One region of the Dysosmobacter sp. Phy genome, then DNA from elsewhere that is predicted to be linked to it. Evidence: riboswitches for the same ligand, from Rfam matches in the RefSeq annotation. Region 1 holds a riboswitch; the other holds the start of a gene.
The links. A riboswitch is a leader RNA that binds a small molecule or an ion and turns the genes downstream of it on or off. The one in region 1 is predicted to bind glycine.

Region 1 (9,816 bases):
CCGACACTGTACACAAATCCTGGAAGAACTCGTAGCACTCCTGTTCGTCCTTCAGCTGCAGGATGGCTTTGTACAGCTGATCGCTTTTTTCCTTTTTGCCGATCTTAACCATATGGCACACCCTTTCTGGGATCGTTCCAGCAATCTGGGCGGCTGTCCGCCTTCAAGTATTTTAACATTCTACTGCGTGAAAGTAAAGGGGGCTGACAGGGAAATTTTTCGCACTTTAAAGCGCGGCGCCGTCACCCCTCTGCCGCCGCCGGCATAGGCTGGAGCAAAGTTTCACGTCAGGAAGGAGCGGCGGCCCATGCCCACGATTTTGACCCAACTATCCACGGAGCCACTGACGGCGGAGCGGACCTGGACCGTGGAGGAAATTCCGGTCCTGACCGCCTCCGTCTCCCTGCCCACTCCGGCGGAGGGCGCATCCGGCGCCGCCGCTCGCCGCATCCGACGGTACTACCAGCTGCAAAGCCGTGCTTTCCTGCGGTATTGCCAACGGTGGCTTCTGCCGGAGGCGGAGGCGGAATACCGCGCCGCCCTGACCGCCAGCGCGCCTCTGCCGCAGCTTCGGGCGGAGCTGTCGTACCAGGTCACCTACAACGAAGGCGGGCTCTGGAGCCTTTACACCCAGTCCCGGGAGCGGGGGGCCGACGGCCGGACCCTGCTGACCCGCCGGGGCGACACCTGGGATCTGGCCAGCGGCTATCCGGTGCCGCTGGCGGCCTTTTTCCCCAGGCGCTGCGGCTGGAAAAAGGCACTGCTGGCCGCCGCGGAGGCGGAGATCCGCCGCCGGGAAGCCGCCGGAGCCGCCCGGTGGAACGAGGACTGGCGGCGGTCTCTGCGGCGGCGGTTCAACCCGGAGAACTTCTATCTGACCGGCGACGGTCTGGCCTTTTTCTACCCCATGTACGCCCTGGCTCCTGCCGCCTCCGGCATCCCGGTGTTCACGCTGCCCTACGGGGCCGGAGGGCCTGCGCTCCCGGTCCGGGAGACACCGGAGGAAACAGCAGCGCCGCCGGCCAGATAGGCCGGCGGCGCCTGCGAAGCGGCAGTTATTTCTTTGCCTCGTCTCCCTGCTTCACGGCCTTGACCACCATGGAGGTCAGGGCAAACAGGGCGATGGCGTTGGGAATGACCATCAGCTGGTTGAACATATCGGTCAGGCCCCACACCAGGTCGCTGGAGGTGACGGTGCCCAGGAAGATGAACACCAGGGCCACCAGCATATAGACCACCACGGACTTGCGGCCGAAGAGGTAAATCATGTTGATCTTGCCGAAGAGGTTCCAGCCCAGGATGGTGGAGAAGGCGAAGAAGAACAGGCACACGGCCACGAACATGGCGCCGGCGTTGGAGCCGAATACGGAGCCGAAGGCATTCTGGGCCAGGTTGGTGTTGTTGATGGTGGCGGCCACGGCGTCGGTATACCCGGCGCTGAGGGGGCCGTCGGCGGTGTACATAGTGGAGATGATGACCAGGGCGTTGAGGGTCAGCACCACGAAGGTGTCGATGAACACGCCCACCATGGCCACCACGCCCTGATCGTGGGGCTTGGCCACGTTGGCCTGGGCATGGGCGTGAGGCGTGGAGCCCATGCCGGCCTCATTGGAGAACAGGCCGCGCTTGGCACCCTGGCTGATGGCGATTTTCAACGCGGATCCGATACCGCCGCCGATGATGGCGTTGGGGGCGAAAGCGTATTTAAAGATCATGGCGAAGGTGGCGGGGATATAGGTGAGGCGCATGACCAGCACCACCAGGCCGCCCAGCAGGAAGATGGCCGCCATGATGGGCACCAGCTTCTCCGTGACGGAGGCCAGGCGCTGCACGCCGCCCAGGAAGATCACGGCGCAGATGATCACCAGGATCACGCCCACCAGCCAGGTGGGGACGCCGAAGGCGGTGTTGAAGGTGGAGCCGATGGAGTTGGACTGGACCATGCAGCCGAAGAAGCCCAGGGCCAGGATGATGGCGATGGCGAAGAAGCCCGCCAGGAACTTGCCGAAGCCGCCGGTGAAGGCGGTGGTGATGTAGTAAACGGGACCGCCCTGGATGTTGCCGTCGGCGTCCTTTTTCCGGGTCTGCTGGGCCAGCACGGCCTCAGAGTAGATGGTGGCCATGCCGAAGAAGGCGATGATCCACATCCAGAAGATGGCGCCGGGGCCGCCGGCCAGAATGGCGCCGGAGGCGCCCACGATATTGCCGGTGCCCACCTGAGCGGCGATAGCGGTGGCCAGAGCCTGGAAGGAGCTCATACCGCTCTCCTGCCGGCCGCCCCGCAGGGACAGGTTTCCAAAGACCTTCCGCATGCCCTCGCCGAAGCAGCGGACCTGGACGAAGCGGGTCTTGACGGAAAACCACAGTCCCACGGCGATCAGCAAAATCACCAGGATGTAGTCCGACAGGTACGTATTGACGGTGTTTACGATGTTGAGCAGCATGTTTCTCCCTCTCTTTTCCCGGCAAGACGACGCAAAAAAGAGCCGGAGACCGCCAGCGGCGGTATCCAGCCCAACAGCGACGAACAGCCGCGGCACCGCGGACGGTGCCGTGCGTTCCCACTCTGTCCTTTTACCTGAGAGATTCAGCGGATTTCTCCGCCTTGCACCTTCGGTACTCGTTGCTGAGCTTCTCCAGAGCGACATCCGTTTTTAGTCCCCGCCCGGTCCCGGGCGCCTGAGAGTGTTACTCCTTCGGCAGGCTGTGCGCCGTTTTCCTAAAAACTTCCCTTGCCGTTATGAAATTATGTAGTAATATATAGCACTTTACAACGCAGAAGTCAACAGGGCTTTTGCGCAGTCCCCGTCCGGCATCCGCCGGGCGGGGACTGTATCCGGTCAATAGAACTCCTTGATGTAGGCCAGCACGTCCTCCCGGGTGCCCTGGAAGGGGCCCGGAGTCTCCATCTTCAAAGAGACCAGGGCGGTGCAGTACTGGAGGGCGTCCTTGATGTCCGCGCGCTGGCGCTCGGTGATGTAGCCAGCGAAGGTGGTGTCGCCCCGGCCGGTGCGGCCGGAGAGGTTCCGGGCCTTGATGGGGCAGGTGTAGATCTCCTTGCCGTCGTAGGCCAGGACCTCGGTGTTGTGGGTGATGAGGACCTCCTTGGCGCCCCAGCTGTACAGGAGCTTCGCGGCCTCGGCCCGGTCGGTCAGGCCCGTCAGGATCTCCGCCTCGGCGGCGTCGGTCTTGAGATAGTCGATGCAGGGGAGGTACTCCTTCTTCTCCGCCCAGTCGTGGAAGGCCATGGTCTTGTCGGCCTCCACATGGCGCAGCAGGCACTGGACGTCCACGGCCACCTTGCCGTGCTTGGCGGCCTCGGCGAAGAGAGCACCGTCAAAGTCACCGTAGACCAGACCGGCGAAGTGGTAGATCTTGGTCTCCACCTCCGGCAGCTCGTCGAAGCGGAAGGGATCGCACACGCCCATGGAGGTGCACGCCCGCTTCTCCTTGTCGGCGGTGAAGTACTGGTTGCGGATGGAGCAGGTGGCGGCAGAGGGCTTCCAGTACACGTCGGCGCCGGAGCCGGCAAAGCGCTCCTCCACATTGGCGTCGGCGGGATTCAGCTTGGTGAACACGGCGGTACGGTTGCCGGACTTGGCCGCCGCGAAGCCGGAGGCCACCACGGCGCCGCCCACCTCCTTGCGCTCGTTGCCCTGATAGTCGATGTTGTGGTCCAGGGATACCGGTCCGATGACCAGCACGTCATAGGCCTTTGCCATATGTATTCTCCTTTCGTTGTATCAAAGCTCTTCCACGGAGATCACGCCCTGGGTGGCGTGTACCCCCGCCAGCACCCGCTCCACACCGCACTTCTTGTTCAGCTGCAGCGTGAACAGGGCACAGGCGTTGTGCTTTTCCGTCTCGGTGGAGCGGGTGATCTCCATGTTCAAAACCTTCAGATTCAGCTCCCGGAACAGCTTCAGCACGTTTTCCAGACAGTCCTTATTGGTGTACTCCATGTACAGATTGACCTCCGGGGCGTTGTCCAGCACCCGGTATTCCAGCTTGGAGAAAAACATCTCCGCGGCCAGGATCAGCAGCGTGGCGAAAATGCCGCCCTCGAAAAAGCCGCCGCCCAGGCACAGACCGATCACCGCCGCGGCCCAGAGGCCCGCCGCCGTGGTCAGGCCCTTCACCCGGCGGCGCCGGGTGACGATGATGCAGCCTGCACCGATGAAGCCGATGCCGGCCACCACCTGGGCGCCCAGGCGGGCCATATCGGTGTAGTAGTGCATGTACAGATACAGGTACTGGCTGGTCAGCGTGGTCATGGCCGCACCCAGACAGATCAGAATGTGGGTGCGGAAACCGGCGGGCCGGCGCTTGTACTCCCGCTCCAGGCCGATGATGCCGCCGCAGACGACCGCCAGGACCATCCGCAGGCAGATGGAGGCCATCGTCACATCCCGCAAGCCGTCAAAAATGGATAACATCTCGTTTCCTCCCCTCTCAGATCTCGTCGATGGCGTAGACGCTCTCCAGCTCCGAAATGGCCGCCAGCACGCGCGTATGGGCCTGTTTCTGGTTCATTCGGATGAAGAAGATGGCGCTGGGGTTCCGGGACCGCTCCTCGCGGCCCCGCTCGATCTCCACCTCGTAGATCTGGACGTCCTGGGACTTGATGCGGTTGATGATCTCGCCCACATCGTCCAGGGATTGAAACTCCACGTAGATGTTCATGTTCCGGGCATTTTCGATGATGGCGGTCTCAATAAAGGGCAGCAGGCGAATGACCAGGAAGATCAGGGCGAAGCACAGCGCCACGCACTCGTAGAAGCCCGCGCCGATGGCAAGGCCCATGCAGGCCGACGCCCACAGGCCCGCCGCCGTGGTCAGGCCCTTGACCTCCTGCTTACCGGTGACAATAATCGTGCCCGCGCCCAGGAAGCCGATGCCGTTGATGACCTGGGCGCCGAAACGGCTGACGTCGGTCCGCAGGCCGATCTCTGCCGCCAGCTCCGTCCACTCGTGAGTCACCATATAAAATTCATACTGACTGAGGATCACCGTCAGCGCCGCGCCCATGCATACCAGCATATAGGTGCGGAAGCCAGCAGGCCGGCGCTTGCGCACCCGCTCCAAGCCAATCAGTCCGCCGAACAGCATCGCCAGCAGCAGCCGCAGCAGGACGGAAACGGCACTCATTTCCCGCAGCCAATCCAGTTGGGCGATCATCCCGCCCCCTCCTTCCCTTTTCCGAGAATTTTTGGAGGCGGTCTTTGAAAACGCTTGCGAAGCAAAAAAGATGGTTCCTTTCGGAAAATTTCCACTTGATTTCGCAAAAAAACTTTCTTTGCCGTCTCCTGATCGTTTCCTATTTTGTATCATGCCAGGGGAGAGAAGTCAATGGCTTTCCGGTCTTTAACAGGCAAGTTTTCCAAAAAATCCGCTTTTTTCAAGCGGTTTTTGAAGTATAATCCATATTTTTCCATTTTTTGAAAACGTTTACCAAACCTCTGCATCCCCCAGGGGAAAGCAACAAGCTCCGGCCCCAGAAGGGGCCGGGGCTTGCAGGATCGGTCAAAGGGGAAGATACCGTCCTTCCACCACGCCGCCGGGGCCGATGGTAAACTCCAGAGCATGATGGGGAGGCAGAGGCTCCGCCGCGCCGGGGACCGGGGGGCAGTCGGAGAAGTACAGCCGGGCGCCGCCCTCCGCCGCCATGGTCAGCACGCCGGGATCGGCGCTGTTGTACCGCCGGTCGCTGGAGGCGCAGCACACCACTGCCCTGGGGGCGATGGCGCGCAGCTGCTGGGCGCTGACACCGTCCCGCTGGCCGTGATGCCCCACCTTGAAAAGGTCCGCCTGCAGGGCCTCTGCCGGGATATCGCCGTAACCCAGGCAGTTGGTGTCGCCCGGCAGCAGCACACCGGTGCCGCGGAAGTCCAGCCGCAGCACCAGGCTGAAGTTGTTCATGCGGGCGTCCAGGCGGTCCAGACGGGACCAGAACTCCGCATCCTTCGCAGCATAGACTCCGTCCAGCAGCACCGCCAGCTCCTCTGCCTGAGAGGCGGAAGGCGCCAGCACCCGGACCGACAGGTCCCGGCACAAGGTCTCCTCCAGCGGGGCAGTAATGGTGCGGATCACGCCGCCCCGGTCCTCCACCAGGCGGCAGAGGGTTCCGTAGTCATTGAGGGCCCGGAGGAACTTGCTCTGGGAGGGAGTCACGCCCTCCGGCACGCCCAGAGGGCGGGTCCGGCGGTAGAAATCCGCCGGCAGGGTCTGCCACAGCTCCCGGGGCGTCCATCGCTCCAGCAGCGGCAGCAGCCCGCAGATGTGGTCCTCGTGGATATGGGTGCTGACCATCACGTCGATGTGGTCCAGACCCCGGGCAGTCAGATATTCCGCCATGGGCACGCGGCCGCCGGAGCGGTCCGCGAATTCCGCGGACTCGTTTCCGCCGCCGTCGATCACCATGACGAACTGACCGTTCCGTCGGGCGGGGTCCGGGCACTCCAGCACCATGGCCTCGCCATAGCCCACGTTTACGAATGTCAGTCTCATATGTTCCATAGGCTCACCCCATGGCGCGCTTGATGTAGAAGCTGGAGAGGATCAGCACCAGCAGCGTCATAACAATGGCGCCGGCGCTGCCGAAACCGAAGTCCAGGGATTTGATGCCGTAGTTGTACAGGTACTGGGTGATGGTAGTGGTCGTACCCGCAGGGCCGCCGCCGGTCAGGACATTGACCTTCTCGAACAGGCGGAAGGTGTCGATGGTCCGCAGCAGGGCACACAGTGCCAGAGAGTTCTTGATGTTGGGAATGGTGATGTACCAGAACTGGTGGATGGCGTCGGCGCCGTCAATACGGGCGGCCTCGTACTGCCCCTCCGGCACGGACTGCAGGGAAGCGAACAGCAGCAGAAACACGAAGGGCACATTCTGCCACACATCGATCACCAGGATCGTGCCGAAGGCCGTCTTGGTATCCAGGAACCAGTTGTAGTAGGGCAGACCCAGGCTGGTGAGGAACTGATTGATGATGCCGTAGTTGGAAGAGAGCATCATGCGCCAACTCAGGGCCACCGTCACAGCTGGCAGCAGGTAGGGCAGCAGGAGCAAAGTCCGCATGACCTTCTGGCCCCGCTTGAGGCTATGGATGAAAACCGCCACCAGCAGTCCCAGCAGCATCTCCAGCACCACCGCCAGGATGGTGAACTTAATGGTGTTGAGGACGGCCTGACGGAAATATTCGTTTTGAAACAGGTCAATGTAGTTCTTGAACAGGACAAAGTCTGCGGGACGATTGGCGTGCTTGAGGTAATTGTAGTTGGTGAAGCTGTACACCAGGGTAAAGACCAGGGGATACGCGGTCATGACCAGCAGCACCAGTATGGTGGGGGTCAGCATCTTGATGCCGAACAGCTTCGTCTGGGCACCTCCGCTGCTGAGTCTTGCAAACTCATTCTTTCTCATCATAAAGCCCTCGTAATTCTAAGAGGTTAGGGAATGGGGGCCCGGGGCACCGGAGACCGGTGCCCCGGACCACACCCATGGTCCGTTGGGAAAATCGCAGGGAAATCAGCCGGCCATCAGATCTTCCAGCAGACTCTGGGCGTCGGCCAGGCCCTGGTCGATGGTCTTGGTACCCTGGATCACATTGTCCATCTCAGTACCCAGGATGTTGGTGAACTCGGTCCACTCCTCGATCACAGGGCGATACACGCCGGTCTCCAGAGCGCCGCAGACGGTCTCCAGATGGGGATAAGTCTCCAGAACGGTCTCATCCAGCAGGCTGGAATAGCGGCAGGGCACGCCGCCGTTCTCAACGGTGGCCAGCTGGACCTCGGGGCTCATCACGTACTCCAGCAGCTCCAGAGCCAGATCCTTGTGGGGGGCGTTGTTGGGGATGCCGATGCACCACACGCCCTGCAGGGCCACGTTCTTCTCGGTGTCGGAGTCGTTGAGCTTGGTGGGGATGGTGGTGTAGTTGGCGGGGCCGTCGGCAGTGGGCACGTACCAGCCGGGCCAGATCTGGGCCAGAGCGGTCTCACCAGCGGTGACAGAGGCCACGATGTCGTCCTTATCCAGGGTGCTGCCCAGCTTGTACAGAGCCAGATACTCCTCCATGGCAGCCTTGAACTCGGGAGTGTTCACGGTGGGCTGATTGTTCTCATCCACAACCCAGCCGCCGTGGACCACCAGGTGGGGCAGGAAGTCGGAGAGGATGTTGTCGGCGCTGCCGCCGCGGATCAGGAAGCCATTCTTGCTGGAATCAGCGTCCTTGGTTTTCTGGGCGATGTCCATGAGGTCCTCGAAGGTGGTGATGTCCTCGGGAGCATAGCCGGCATCAGCGATCAGCTGCTTGTTGTACATCATGACGGTGACATTGCCATAGTAGGGGGCCAGGTAGATATCATCATCCACCTTGCAGATGGTGGTGGTGGCCTCAATAATGTCGTCGTCAAAGCTGTAGCCCATCTCGCTGAGGTTGGCCAGCACGCCGTTGGCAGTAAACTCCGCCATCCAGGAGCCATCCACCATGCACAGATCATAGGTGCCGGTGGAGTTCACGGCATCAAGAGCGATACCGGTGTGCAGATCGTCGAAGGACATCAGCAGCACCTCGATATCCACGTTGTGCTCTTCCTCGAAGGCGGGCAGGCAGGCCTCCAGGACCTCGCCGTAGGCGCCGCCGCGAAGGATCAGAGTCATCTTGGTGGGAGATTCGGAACCGGAATCAGTACCGGTATCACCGCTGCTGTCGGTGGAGGTATCGCTTCCGCCGCAGGCAACCAGGGACAGGGACATGACCAGGGCCAGGAGCAAGGCAAACCATTTCTTCATTTCTTTTCCTCCTAATCTCAGTTGTTCCTCGTTTTGAATTGGTCTCGTTTTTTATTTTTGTTACTCTTTGACAGCGCCGCTTGAAAGACCGGAGATCAAGTAGTTCTGTGCAAAGATCACAAACAGGGTAATGGGAATGACGGACATCACTCCTCCGGCGGCCACCAGGCCGAAGTTGGTCAGGTTGTCCTCGGTATTCAGCACTGACAGGGCCAGAGGAACGGTATTGTTGGCAGGGCTGCGGGTAAAGATGACGGTGTAGGTATACTCATTCCAGGCATACATGAAGGACAGCATGGCCACCGCCGCAATGCCGGGGGCCACCAGAGGCAACACGATCCGGCAGAACAGCTGCCACTCCGTGGCACCATCCACCTTGGCACTCTCCTCCACTTCCTCCGGCAGGTCCTGGAAGAAGCTGATGAGGAACCAGATGATCAGCGGCACGTTGATCAGCACGCAGGCCAGCATGACAGGAAGCTTCGTGTTCAGTAATCCGGCATTGCTGAACATCGTGTACAAAGGAATGGTGAAAGCCACCGGCGGCAGTACGCGTACCAGCAGAATCCAATAGGTTACCGGCCGCTTCAGGCCAAAGCGAAAACGGCGGCGGGCCAGAACATATGCCGCGCAGATGCCAACAGCCAGAGACAGCACCAGAGATCCGAAGGTGGTCTGGAGGCTATTGATAATAGCGGTGCCGAAGCCCTTCTCCGTAAACAGTTTTACGAAATGCTCCATGGTCAGCGCCTGGGGGATCAAAGCGATATGGCCCTGCATCTCCTCCGTGGGCCGGATGGCCATGGCCAGCAGCCAGTAGATGGGGAACAGCGCCACAAACAGCAGCAGCGCACATCCCAGGATCTTTCCCACTGTCCCGATCCGCTTTCTTGCTTTCATGCTATCTTCCTCCTTGCCTTTACCGGAAAACCGTCAGTCCCGGCTCCCAAGTATACCGGGCGATCCCGCCCTTCGCTATCTGCGCTCTATGAAGCTTTTGTCAAAACTCTGTAAAAAATCCCTCT
Region 2 (9,816 bases), 1.5 Mb from region 1:
TGGATGCAGACCCGGTCCGCTCCCGGTTCGAGAAGGAGCCGGTGAAATCCGTGGGCAACGGCACCACCTTCCCCCAGAACCTGACTACCCGGGACCAGGTGCGCCAGGGCATCGCCATGCTGGCGGACTCCGTGGCCAGCCGGCTGCGGCATCTGGGCCTCTACGCCGGCGGCCTCCAGGTGACGGTCCGGGACCCCCAGTTCCGGGACCGGTCCCGGCAGACCCGGCTCTCCGCCCCCACCCACCTGATCCGGGAGGTGACGGAGACGGCCATGGACCTGACGGAGCAGATCTGGAAGCCCCCGTCCCCCATCCGGGCCCTGACTGTCACCGCTATCCATCTAATGGAGGCGGAGGATACCTATGAGCAGGTGGATCTGTTCAGCGGCTCCGCCGCCACCCGGCAGCGCAGCGAAAAACTGGAGGCGGCCATGGACCGCATCCGCGGAAAATACGGCAGCAGCGCCATTGCCTACGGCGCCGCCGCGCCGGAGAAAGAGGAGGATCCCCTGCCATGACGAGAAAAGAGGAAAAGCAAGCCCTGCGGACCACCCTGCGCCGCATGGCGGAGGGCCTGCCCCAGAGCTACCGGGAAAAGGCGGACGCGGCCATCACCGCCCACCTGCTGGCCATGCCAGCCTATCAGGAGGCGGAGACGGTGTTCTGCTTTGTGGGAACCGGCTGGGAGATCGACACCCGGCCCATCCTGACCCGGGCCCTGGCCGACGGGAAACGGCTGTGCGTGCCCCTTTGCACCGGGCCGGGCATCATGGAACTGCGGCAGATCACCTCCCTCAGCCAGCTCTCCCCCGGGGCCTACGGCCTGCCGGAGCCGCCGCCGGATACCCCGCAGGTGGCGGTGGATGCAGTGGACCTGGCGGTGCTGCCCTGCATGGGCTGCAACCACCTGGGGCACCGGCTGGGCCGGGGCGGCGGATACTACGACCGCTTCCTCTCCGTCTACCGCTCCGCCGCCGTGCTGATGTGCCGGGAGCGGCTGATCCGGGAGGAGATCCCCCTGGAGCCCCACGACATGCCCATTCCCTGGGTCCTGACGGAGCGGGGCCTCTACGAGGACGGCACCCCCGCCCGGCTGGGCTGACGGAGGTAGTTCCTCCGCAGATATCGCCGAGGCAGATGGCTGTCAGAAGAAGAAAGTAATACCTATCTCCAGATTTTCCCTTGACATCAGGGAGTAAGTCTGCTAGTGTGAAAAAAAGAGGGGGATATCCCTCTGCAAGTTCATATCTGAATGAACGGTACAGGAAAGTTCGCCCTCCGGGCGGCGCCGAAGGTCCCGCGCGCGGCGGGACCAGGCAGACGGGACTGTACCGGGACAGAACTCTGGAGAGCAGCAATGCACCGAAGGGGCAACCGGGCGTCGTTCGCCGGGAATCTCTCAGGTCACAGAACAGAGGCGTAAGGAATCCCCCAACAGCGGGGCCTCCTTATGCCTCTGTCTTTTTTGTGCCGGAAACCACGGAAATCCCACTATGATACAGGAGGCGCAGATATGGAAAAACGAACTCCCCTCTACGACACCCACGTGGCCCTGGGCGGCAAAATGGTGCCCTTCGGCGGATACCTGATGCCGGTCCAGTACCCCGCCGGCGTCATCGCCGAGCACATGGCGGTGCGGGAAAAGGCGGGACTGTTCGACGTGTCCCACATGGCGGAACTGCTGCTGGAGGGGCCGGACGCCCTTGCCAATCTCCAATGGCTGGTGACCGCCGACCTCAGCAAGATGACCGACGGCCAGGTGAAGTACGCCATGCTCTGCAATGAGCGGGGCGGCATCGTGGACGATCTGGTGGTCTGCCGCCAGGGGCCGGAGAAATATCTGCTGGTGGTCAACGCCGGCAACCACGAGAAGGACGCGGAATGGGTCTCCTCCCGCCTGACCGGCGGCGTGCGCTTTTCCGACATTTCCGACCAGGTGGCCCAGCTGGCCCTTCAGGGCCCTAAGTCCGGGGACATCCTGAAAAAGATCTGCGCCGAGGCCGACATCCCAGAGAAATACTACCGCTTCAACGACCACGTTACCCTCCGCTGCAAGGGCGGCGATGTGGAGGCCCTGGTGTCCCAGACCGGGTACACCGGCGAGTTCGGTTTCGAGCTGTATTGCCCGGCTGACCGGGCCGCGGACCTGTGGAACACGCTGCTGGAGGCGGGCGCGCCTGAAGGGCTCCTGCCCTGCGGCCTGGGCGCCCGGGACACCCTGCGGCTGGAGGCCGCCATGCCCCTCTACGGCCACGAGATGGACGACGACGTCTCCCCCAAGGAGGCGGGATTGCCCTGCAAACTGGACGGCAAGGACTTCCTGGGCCGGGAGGCCATCATCGCCCGGGGCGCCCCCGCCGTCAAGCGGGTGGGGCTGAAGGTCACCGGCCGGGGCATCGTCCGGGAGCACTGCGACCTCTACTACCCCGGCGGAGACAAGGTGGGCCGCACCACCTCCGGCACCCACTGCCCCTTCCTGGGCTATGGCGCGGCCATGGGCTATGTGGACCTGACCGCCGCTGAGCCCGGCACCGCCCTGGAGGCCGATGTCCGGGGCCGCCGGATCCCCGTGGAGGTGGTCCCCCTGCCCTTCTACAAGATCACCCGCTGATGAGACGGCGGTTTCCCCATGCGGACCACATCAACCTGATATATTTTGTAAGGAGGAACGATCCATGAACTTCCCCGCTGAACTGCTGTATGCCAAGACCCACGAGTGGGTCAAGATGCTGGACGACACCACCGCCCTGGTGGGCATCTCCGACTTTGCCCAGGACTCCCTGGGCGACCTGGTGTTCGTGAACCTGCCCATGGCGGGCGACAGTGTCGCCGCCGAGGAGCCCCTGTGCGACGTGGAGTCCGTGAAGGCCGTGTCCGACATCATCTCCCCGGTCAGCGGCGTCATCGCCGAGGTCAACGAGGAGCTGCTGGACGCCCCGGAGAAGCTGAACGAGGATCCCTACGGCGCCTGGATCGCCCGGATCGAGCAGGTCACCGACCAGGCCGATCTCATGGACGCCGCCGCCTACGAGGCCTTCACCCAGACGGAGGGCTGAGCCCATGGGCAGCTACGTACCCAACTCCCCGGCGGTGCGGCAGGAGATGCTGGAGGCCATGGGCGCCTCCGGCATCCGGGACCTGTACGCCAACGTGCCGGAGGAGATGTTCGTCAAGGAACTGGACCTGCCTGCCGGGAAGAGCGAGCTGGAGGTCCGCCGGGCCGTGACCGCCATGGCGGAGAAGAACCATGTGTTCCGCACCTGCCTCCGGGGCGCCGGCGCCTACCGGCACTATATCCCCGCGGTGGTCAAGTCCATCGCCTCCCGGGAGGAGCTGGTCACCGCCTACACCCCCTATCAGGCGGAGATCAGCCAGGGCATCCTCCAGTCCATCTTCGAGTACCAGACCATGATCTGCGAACTGACCGGCATGGACGTGTCCAACGCCTCCGTCTACGACGGGGCCACCGCCGCGGCGGAGGCCATCACCATGTGCGTGGACCGCAGGCGCCGCCGGGCACTGGTGTCCGCCGCCGCCCATCCGGAGGTCATCGAGACCATGCGGACCTACTGCTTCGGCTCCGGCGTGGAGCTGACCGTGGTGCCCGCCCCCGGCGGCCGCACTGACAAGGAGGCCCTCTCCGCCGCCCTGGGCGACGACGCGGCCTGCTTCTACCTGGCCCAGCCCAACTACTTCGGCCTGATCGAGGACGCCGCCGAGATCGGCGAGATCGTCCACGCCGCCGGGGCCAAGTTTGTCATGGGTGTGAACCCCATCGCCTGCGCCCTGCTGGAGACCCCCGCCGCCTGCGGCGCCGACGTGGCCGTGGGCGACGGCCAGCCCCTGGGCCTGGACACCGCCTTCGGCGGGCCGTACCTGGGCTTCATGGCCGCCACCAAAAAGCTCATGCGCCAGCTGCCCGGCCGCATCGTGGGCCGGACCCACGACGTGGACGGCAAGGTGGGCTACGTCCTGACCCTGACTGCCCGGGAGCAGCATATCCGCCGGGAGAAGGCCAGCAGCAACATCTGCTCCAACCAGGCCCTGTGCGCCTTTACTGCCGGGCTGTACCTCAGCGCTATGGGCGCGGAGGGCCTTGCCCAGGCCGCCCGGCAGTCCCTGTCCAAGGCCCATTATCTGGCGGAGCGTCTGGCCCAGGCCGGACTGCCCCTGGCCCACGAGGGCCCCTATTTCCACGAGTTCGTCACCGCCTGCACCCCGGAGACTGGGGAGCAGATCCTCAGCGCCCTGGCCCGGGCGGACATCCTGGGCGGCCTGCCCGTGGAGGGCGGCCTCCTCTGGTGCGCCACGGAGCTGGTGAGCCGGGAAGATCTGGACAGGGCTGCGGACATCGTGAAGGAGGTGCTGGCGCAGTGAAAACCATCTTTGAAAAGGGCCACCCCGGCCAGGGGCTGAGCCTGCTGCCTCCCTGCGACGTGCCGGAGGTCCGCCTGGACCGGGAGCGGACCGATCCGCCCCGGCTGCCCCACGTGGGTGAGAACGAGCTGACCCGTCACTACAAGCAGCTGTGCGACCGGGTCCACGGCGTCAACGACGGGTTCTATCCCTTGGGCTCCTGCACCATGAAGTACAACCCCAAGATCGACGAGGAGCTGGCGGCCCTGCCGGGCTTCACGAAGATCCATCCCCTCCAGCCCGTCTCCACGGTCCAGGGCTGCCTGGAGGCGTTGTGGACGCTGGAGCAGTCCCTGTGCGCCGTCACCGGCATGGACGCCGTGACCCTCCAGCCCGCCGCCGGCGCCCACGGGGAATTCACCGGACTGCTGCTCATCAAGGCCTATCACACCCACCGCGGCGACAGCGCCCGCACCAAGATCATCGTCCCCGACTCCGCCCACGGCACCAACCCCGCCTCCGCCCGGATGGCCGGGTTCGACGTGGTGAACATCCCCTCCGGCACCGACGGCTGCGTGGACCTCGCCGCCCTCTCCGCCGCCGTGGGACCCGACACCGCGGGACTGATGCTGACCAATCCCAACACCGTGGGCATCTTCGATAAGAACATCCTCTCCATCACCCGCATCGTCCACGAGGCCGGGGGCCTTTGCTACTACGACGGCGCCAACCTCAACGCCGTGGCCGGCGTGGTGCGGCCCGGCGACATGGGCTTCGACGTGTGCCACCTGAACCTCCACAAGACCTTCGCCGCCCCCCACGGCGGCGGCGGGCCCGGCTCCGGCCCCGTGGGCTGCAAGGCGCTGCTGCGGGACTTCCTGCCGGGGCCCCAGGTGGAAAAAACGGAGGACGGCTACGGCTTCTTTACCCCCGCCCACTCCATCGGTCGGGTCAAGGGCTTCTACGGCAACTTCACCGTGACGGTGAAGGCCCTGGCGTACCTGCTGACTTTGGGCCGGGAGGGCGTGCCGGAGGCGTCGGAGAACGCCGTGCTCAACGCCAACTACATGATGTGGAGACTTGCCAAAACCTACGACATGGCGTACAATGGCTGGTGTATGCACGAATTCGTCATGACGCTGGAAAAGCTCCGCAAGGACACCGGCGTCAGCGCCATGGACATCGCCAAGGGCCTGCTGGACCACGGCATCCATCCGCCCACCATGTACTTCCCCCTCATCGTCCACGAGGCGCTGATGGTGGAGCCCACGGAGACGGAGAGCAGGGAGACCATGGACGAGGCCTGCGCCGTGTTCGAGCAGCTCTATCAGGACGCCCTGCGGAACCCCCAGTCCCTCCGCGAGGCGCCCCGGCGCACTCCCGTCCGCCGGTTGGACGAGGTGGGCGCCGCCCGGAACCCGGTGCTGCGGTATGAGTTCCCCGTCGGAGACGGGGAAGCCGCCCATTCTTAAATCGAGACAGAGGAGAGACTTGCCATGATCCAGGAGACAATGAAGTTCATCGCCCAGGCGGACCCGGAGGTGGGCGCCTCCATCCAGGAGGAGTTCGCTCGGGAGCGCCGCAACATCGAGCTGATCGCCTCGGAGAACATCGTCAGCGAGGCCGTCATGCTGGCCATGGGCACGTGCCTGACCAACAAGTACGCCGAAGGCTATCCCGGCAAGCGGTACTACGGCGGCTGCTACGCCGTGGACGTGACCGAGGACATCGCCCGGAACCGGGCCTGCGAGCTCTTCGGCTGCAAGCACGCCAACGTCCAGCCCCACTCCGGCGCCAACGCCAACCTGGCGGCCTTCATGGCCCTGGTGCAGCCCGGCGACACGGTGCTGGGCATGAACCTGGCCCACGGCGGCCACCTCAGCCACGGCAGCCCCGTCAACATCTCCGGCAAGTACTTCCACATCGTGCCCTACGGCCTCAATGATGAGACGGAGATGATCGACTACGACCAGCTGATGGCCGTAGCCAAGGAGTGCAAGCCCAAAATGATCATCGCCGGCGCCAGCGCCTATCCCCGGACCATCGACTTCGCCAAGTTCCGGGAGGTGGCGGACGCCGTGGGCGCCTATCTGATGGTGGACATGGCCCACATCGCCGGTCTCGTGGCCGCCGGGGTCCATCCCTCCCCCATCCCCTACGCCGACGTGGTCACCTCCACCACCCACAAGACCCTGCGGGGCCCCCGGGGCGGTCTGATCCTGTGCAATGACGACGAGATCTTCAAGAAGATCAACTCCGCCGTGTTCCCCGGCTCCCAGGGCGGCCCTCTGGAGCACATCATCGCCGCCAAGGCCGTGTGCTTCGGCGAGGCGCTCAAGCCCGAGTTCAAGGAGTACGGCAAGCAGGTGGTGAAGAACGCCGCCGTACTGGCGGAGGAGCTGCAGAAGCAGGGCTTCCGCCTGGTCTCCGGCGGCACCGACAACCACCTGTGCCTGGTGGACGTGCGGAACTTCCACATCACCGGCAAGGAGTTCGAGCACCGGCTGGACGAGGTCCAGATCACCGTCAACAAGAACGCCATCCCCAACGACCCGGAGAAGCCCTTCGTCACCAGCGGCATCCGGGTGGGCACCCCCGCCGCCACCACCCGGGGCTTCAAAGAGCCGGAGATGGTGAAGATCGCGGAGTGGATGGCCATGGTGGCCCGGGACTTCGAGGGCTGCAAGGATCAGGTTCGTTCCGAGGTGGACGCCCTGTGCCGTCAGTTCCCCATCTACAACTGAGCTGCTAAAAAATCCCCCGGCTCTTGTATGAGCCGGGGGATTTTCCATGTTCAAAACAGTTCCAGCATCTGCTCAAGCGCCGCTCTGGCCGCTCCTCCGCTCTCCCTGCCGGGGGAAACTGCGTGCAATGCATACAAACCATTTTCCAGGATGAAAAACGCATCCGCACTGGAAAAATCATGATAGTATTCATTCTCCGGCGTTTCCGTTACCACCAGGGAATAGGGAACCTTGCTGCCGGTTACGCCAGAGGTCAGGGTGAAGTCCGCCTCTCCAATCCATACGGCCCCGGTCCCCGGGTCCAGAAAGCTTCCCTCCGGATAGAGATTTACAGACATCTGAATCCGAATTTCGCCCATAAGATAGCCCGCATCTACCTGAACACTCTGCAATTCTCCGTTGGCAGAGCCGTTTAAAGTGACGGCGCAGTGCCGCCTGCTGTTCTCGTCCAGTGTCTGCGCATCTCGGGGGATGGCAGCGTAATTGGCCATCTCCAACAACTCCGCCTCCTCCAGAGGGTTGCGCAGGGGGAATCCCACAAAGTCCTCACATTTTGTCCAGCTGTCAAACGTTCCAAACCAGTATCCCGGCGTTGTGCTCATCAGGAGAGGATTTTGCCCTGCCGCCTTTTCAGGCACTCTTTCCATAATGGCCCAAATCTCACGAGAGAAGGACTCCAGTGGAACAGCGGGAATGTCTCCGTCCACCCGATAGCTGGACTCCTCCTGCCCCACTGAAATCTCTTCGATCCGCAAGTGCCACAGCTCGGCTGCCAGCACGGACGCTGACAGAACCGCCGCGGCTGCCGCTAGCAGCAATGTCCGGCGGCCCAGTTTCCGGCGGGGACGTCGCTCCTTACCTCCGCGGATCTCCCCCTCCAGCCGGTCCAACAGGGCCCCGCACTCCGGCGGCAGGGGCACCGCTTCTCTGTAGGCCATGGCCCGCAGACGCAGATCCAGCTCATCCATCCCGTTCCACCTCCAGCCATTTCCGCAGCTGCTCTCTCGCCCGGCTCAGCCGCACCCGCACCGTGCCCGGCGCGGCGCCCACGATCCGGGCGATCTCCTCCGTGGGCAGGTCCTCCCAGTAAAACAGCACCACCGCCTCCCGCTGGTCCCGGGGCAGGGCCTGGACCGCCTGCCAGAGGCTGTGGTCCTCCGGCTCCCTCTCCGGGGCGGCGGGCTCTGTCCCCAATGCCTCCAGCGGCACGGTCCGCTCCCGGCGGCGGCAGAGCTGCCGGGCCTCGTTGGCGGCGATCTTCAGAAGCCAGGAGCGGAACTTCTCCCGCTGCCGCAGCTGCCCGAAGCGGGCCCAGGCCAGGTAGGCCGCCTGGGCCATGGCCTCCTGGGCGTCGGCGTCGCTGCCGGTGATGCTGCGGGCGAGCCGGTACAGACTGGTCCAATTCTCCCGCAGCCGGTCACAGAACCAGTCCCGGTCCGCCTGGGAAATCGCCATGGGCCTCGCCTCCTCTCTGTACGCATGATGCGGAAAAGCCGGAAATTGTTACAGGGTAAAAAAATATTTGCCGGGCGCCGGTCTCTCCCGGCGTCCGGCAAATTCAGATCCCGATGCCAAAGCCCAGCCACAGCAGGTTCCGCACCGCGCAGTTGGCCAGAAACAGCCCCACCAGCATGGCGGGCCACCGGGGGTCGTACCGCAGGACCCAGCCCCGGCGGCCCCTCAGGCGCCACACGGTCTGGGAGACCAGGTACACGCCCCCCAGCGCCGCCAGCACCGGCACCGCCGGGTGGTAGTACAAAGCCTTCAGCAGCTGTCCGTGGGCCAGGGCGATCACCGTACGGGTGCCGCCGCAGCCCGGGCAGTAGAGCCCCCAGTGCTCCCACACCCAGCACCGGCTAACCGTGGGGCTGCCCAGGGCGTACCGCCAGATGAGATACGCCAGGGCCAGCATCCCCACCAGGATCCAGGCGGCGGGGTAGACCTCCCGGTCCGTCATTCTGCGTCGTTCGTCCATCGCTCCTCCATGAAAAGAGGCCGCGCCCCGGGCGCAGCCTCCGCTTACTTCAGCAGCTTGATCCTGCCCAGCAGGGGAACTTCCTTCTCCTCGCCGTTGATGGCGGCGATCAATCCCATGAGGGCGCAGACGAAGCAGAAAATGCCCCAGATCCAGCCGATGCAGGGGATCACGCCGAACAACCCCGCAATCCAGATCACCAGCGCCTGGTTCAGATGGAACTTGGCCCCCTCCCGGTCGCCGGCTACCAGCGCGATGACCAGACCGATCCAGGTGATGTAGGCCACAATACCTGTGGTCTTAGAATCCATGAAAACACCTCACTTATTTATTTTCCTGCGGTAAATCGCCGCTTTTTACACAGTATACCATTTTTCCTGCCGATTAACAACCCTCCGCTTCCTCCAGCAGAGGGCTGTACATCATGATGGCGTCGTTGGCAAAGAGGAACTGCTCCTCCACCAGCCGCCCGTCGCGGTCCCACAGCCGCCGGTACAGGGCGTTGTGCCGGACGTAGCCGCCCCAGGCGGCCTGGTCCATCCGGTGGTCCCGCTCTACGATTTCATACCGGCAGACCGGGGGGCGCAGTGCCCGCCACTGCCCCTCCAGGCAGGTCTCCCCCACCCGCAGGCACAGCTGGAAGGGCTGGTCCGTGTCGTTGCGGATCATCAGGTCCCGGTGGGGATAGGCGCAGGTAGCGCCGCTTCCGAAGGGCTGGGTACGATTGGCGTCGGGAAACAC

Region 2: it holds a riboswitch for glycine, as region 1 does, so the genes downstream of both, gcvT (glycine cleavage system aminomethyltransferase GcvT) here and ACVDHE_RS03360 (alanine/glycine:cation symporter family protein) in region 1, are expected to answer to the same signal.

What each region holds. Positions count from the first base shown of each region.
Region 1 is NZ_CM136997.1:659,852-669,667, forward strand. It holds gene ACVDHE_RS03350 (YerC/YecD family TrpR-related protein) at 1-112, opposite strand, end outside; gene ACVDHE_RS03355 (RsiV family protein) at 308-1,030, shown strand; gene ACVDHE_RS03360 (alanine/glycine:cation symporter family protein) at 1,056-2,444, opposite strand; glycine riboswitch at 2,557-2,650, opposite strand; gene ACVDHE_RS03365 (PfkB family carbohydrate kinase) at 2,841-3,722, opposite strand; gene ACVDHE_RS03370 (MgtC/SapB family protein) at 3,744-4,436, opposite strand; gene ACVDHE_RS03375 (MgtC/SapB family protein) at 4,453-5,178, opposite strand; gene ACVDHE_RS03380 (ComEC/Rec2 family competence protein) at 5,524-6,516, opposite strand; gene ACVDHE_RS03385 (carbohydrate ABC transporter permease) at 6,521-7,420, opposite strand; gene ACVDHE_RS03390 (extracellular solute-binding protein) at 7,526-8,791, opposite strand; gene ACVDHE_RS03395 (carbohydrate ABC transporter permease) at 8,852-9,691, opposite strand; gene ACVDHE_RS03400 (LacI family DNA-binding transcriptional regulator) at 9,816-9,816, opposite strand, start outside.
Region 2 is NZ_CM136997.1:2,161,175-2,170,990, reverse strand. It holds gene dinB (DNA polymerase IV) at 1-518, shown strand, start outside; gene ACVDHE_RS10655 (5-formyltetrahydrofolate cyclo-ligase) at 515-1,102, shown strand; glycine riboswitch at 1,335-1,425, shown strand; gene gcvT (glycine cleavage system aminomethyltransferase GcvT) at 1,514-2,611, shown strand; gene gcvH (glycine cleavage system protein GcvH) at 2,676-3,056, shown strand; gene gcvPA (aminomethyl-transferring glycine dehydrogenase subunit GcvPA) at 3,061-4,377, shown strand; gene gcvPB (aminomethyl-transferring glycine dehydrogenase subunit GcvPB) at 4,374-5,828, shown strand; gene glyA (serine hydroxymethyltransferase) at 5,853-7,100, shown strand; gene ACVDHE_RS10625 (hypothetical protein) at 7,151-8,068, opposite strand; gene ACVDHE_RS10620 (RNA polymerase sigma factor) at 8,061-8,555, opposite strand; gene ACVDHE_RS10615 (DUF2752 domain-containing protein) at 8,659-9,075, opposite strand; gene ACVDHE_RS10610 (hypothetical protein) at 9,120-9,386, opposite strand; gene ACVDHE_RS10605 (VanW family protein) at 9,460-9,816, opposite strand, start outside.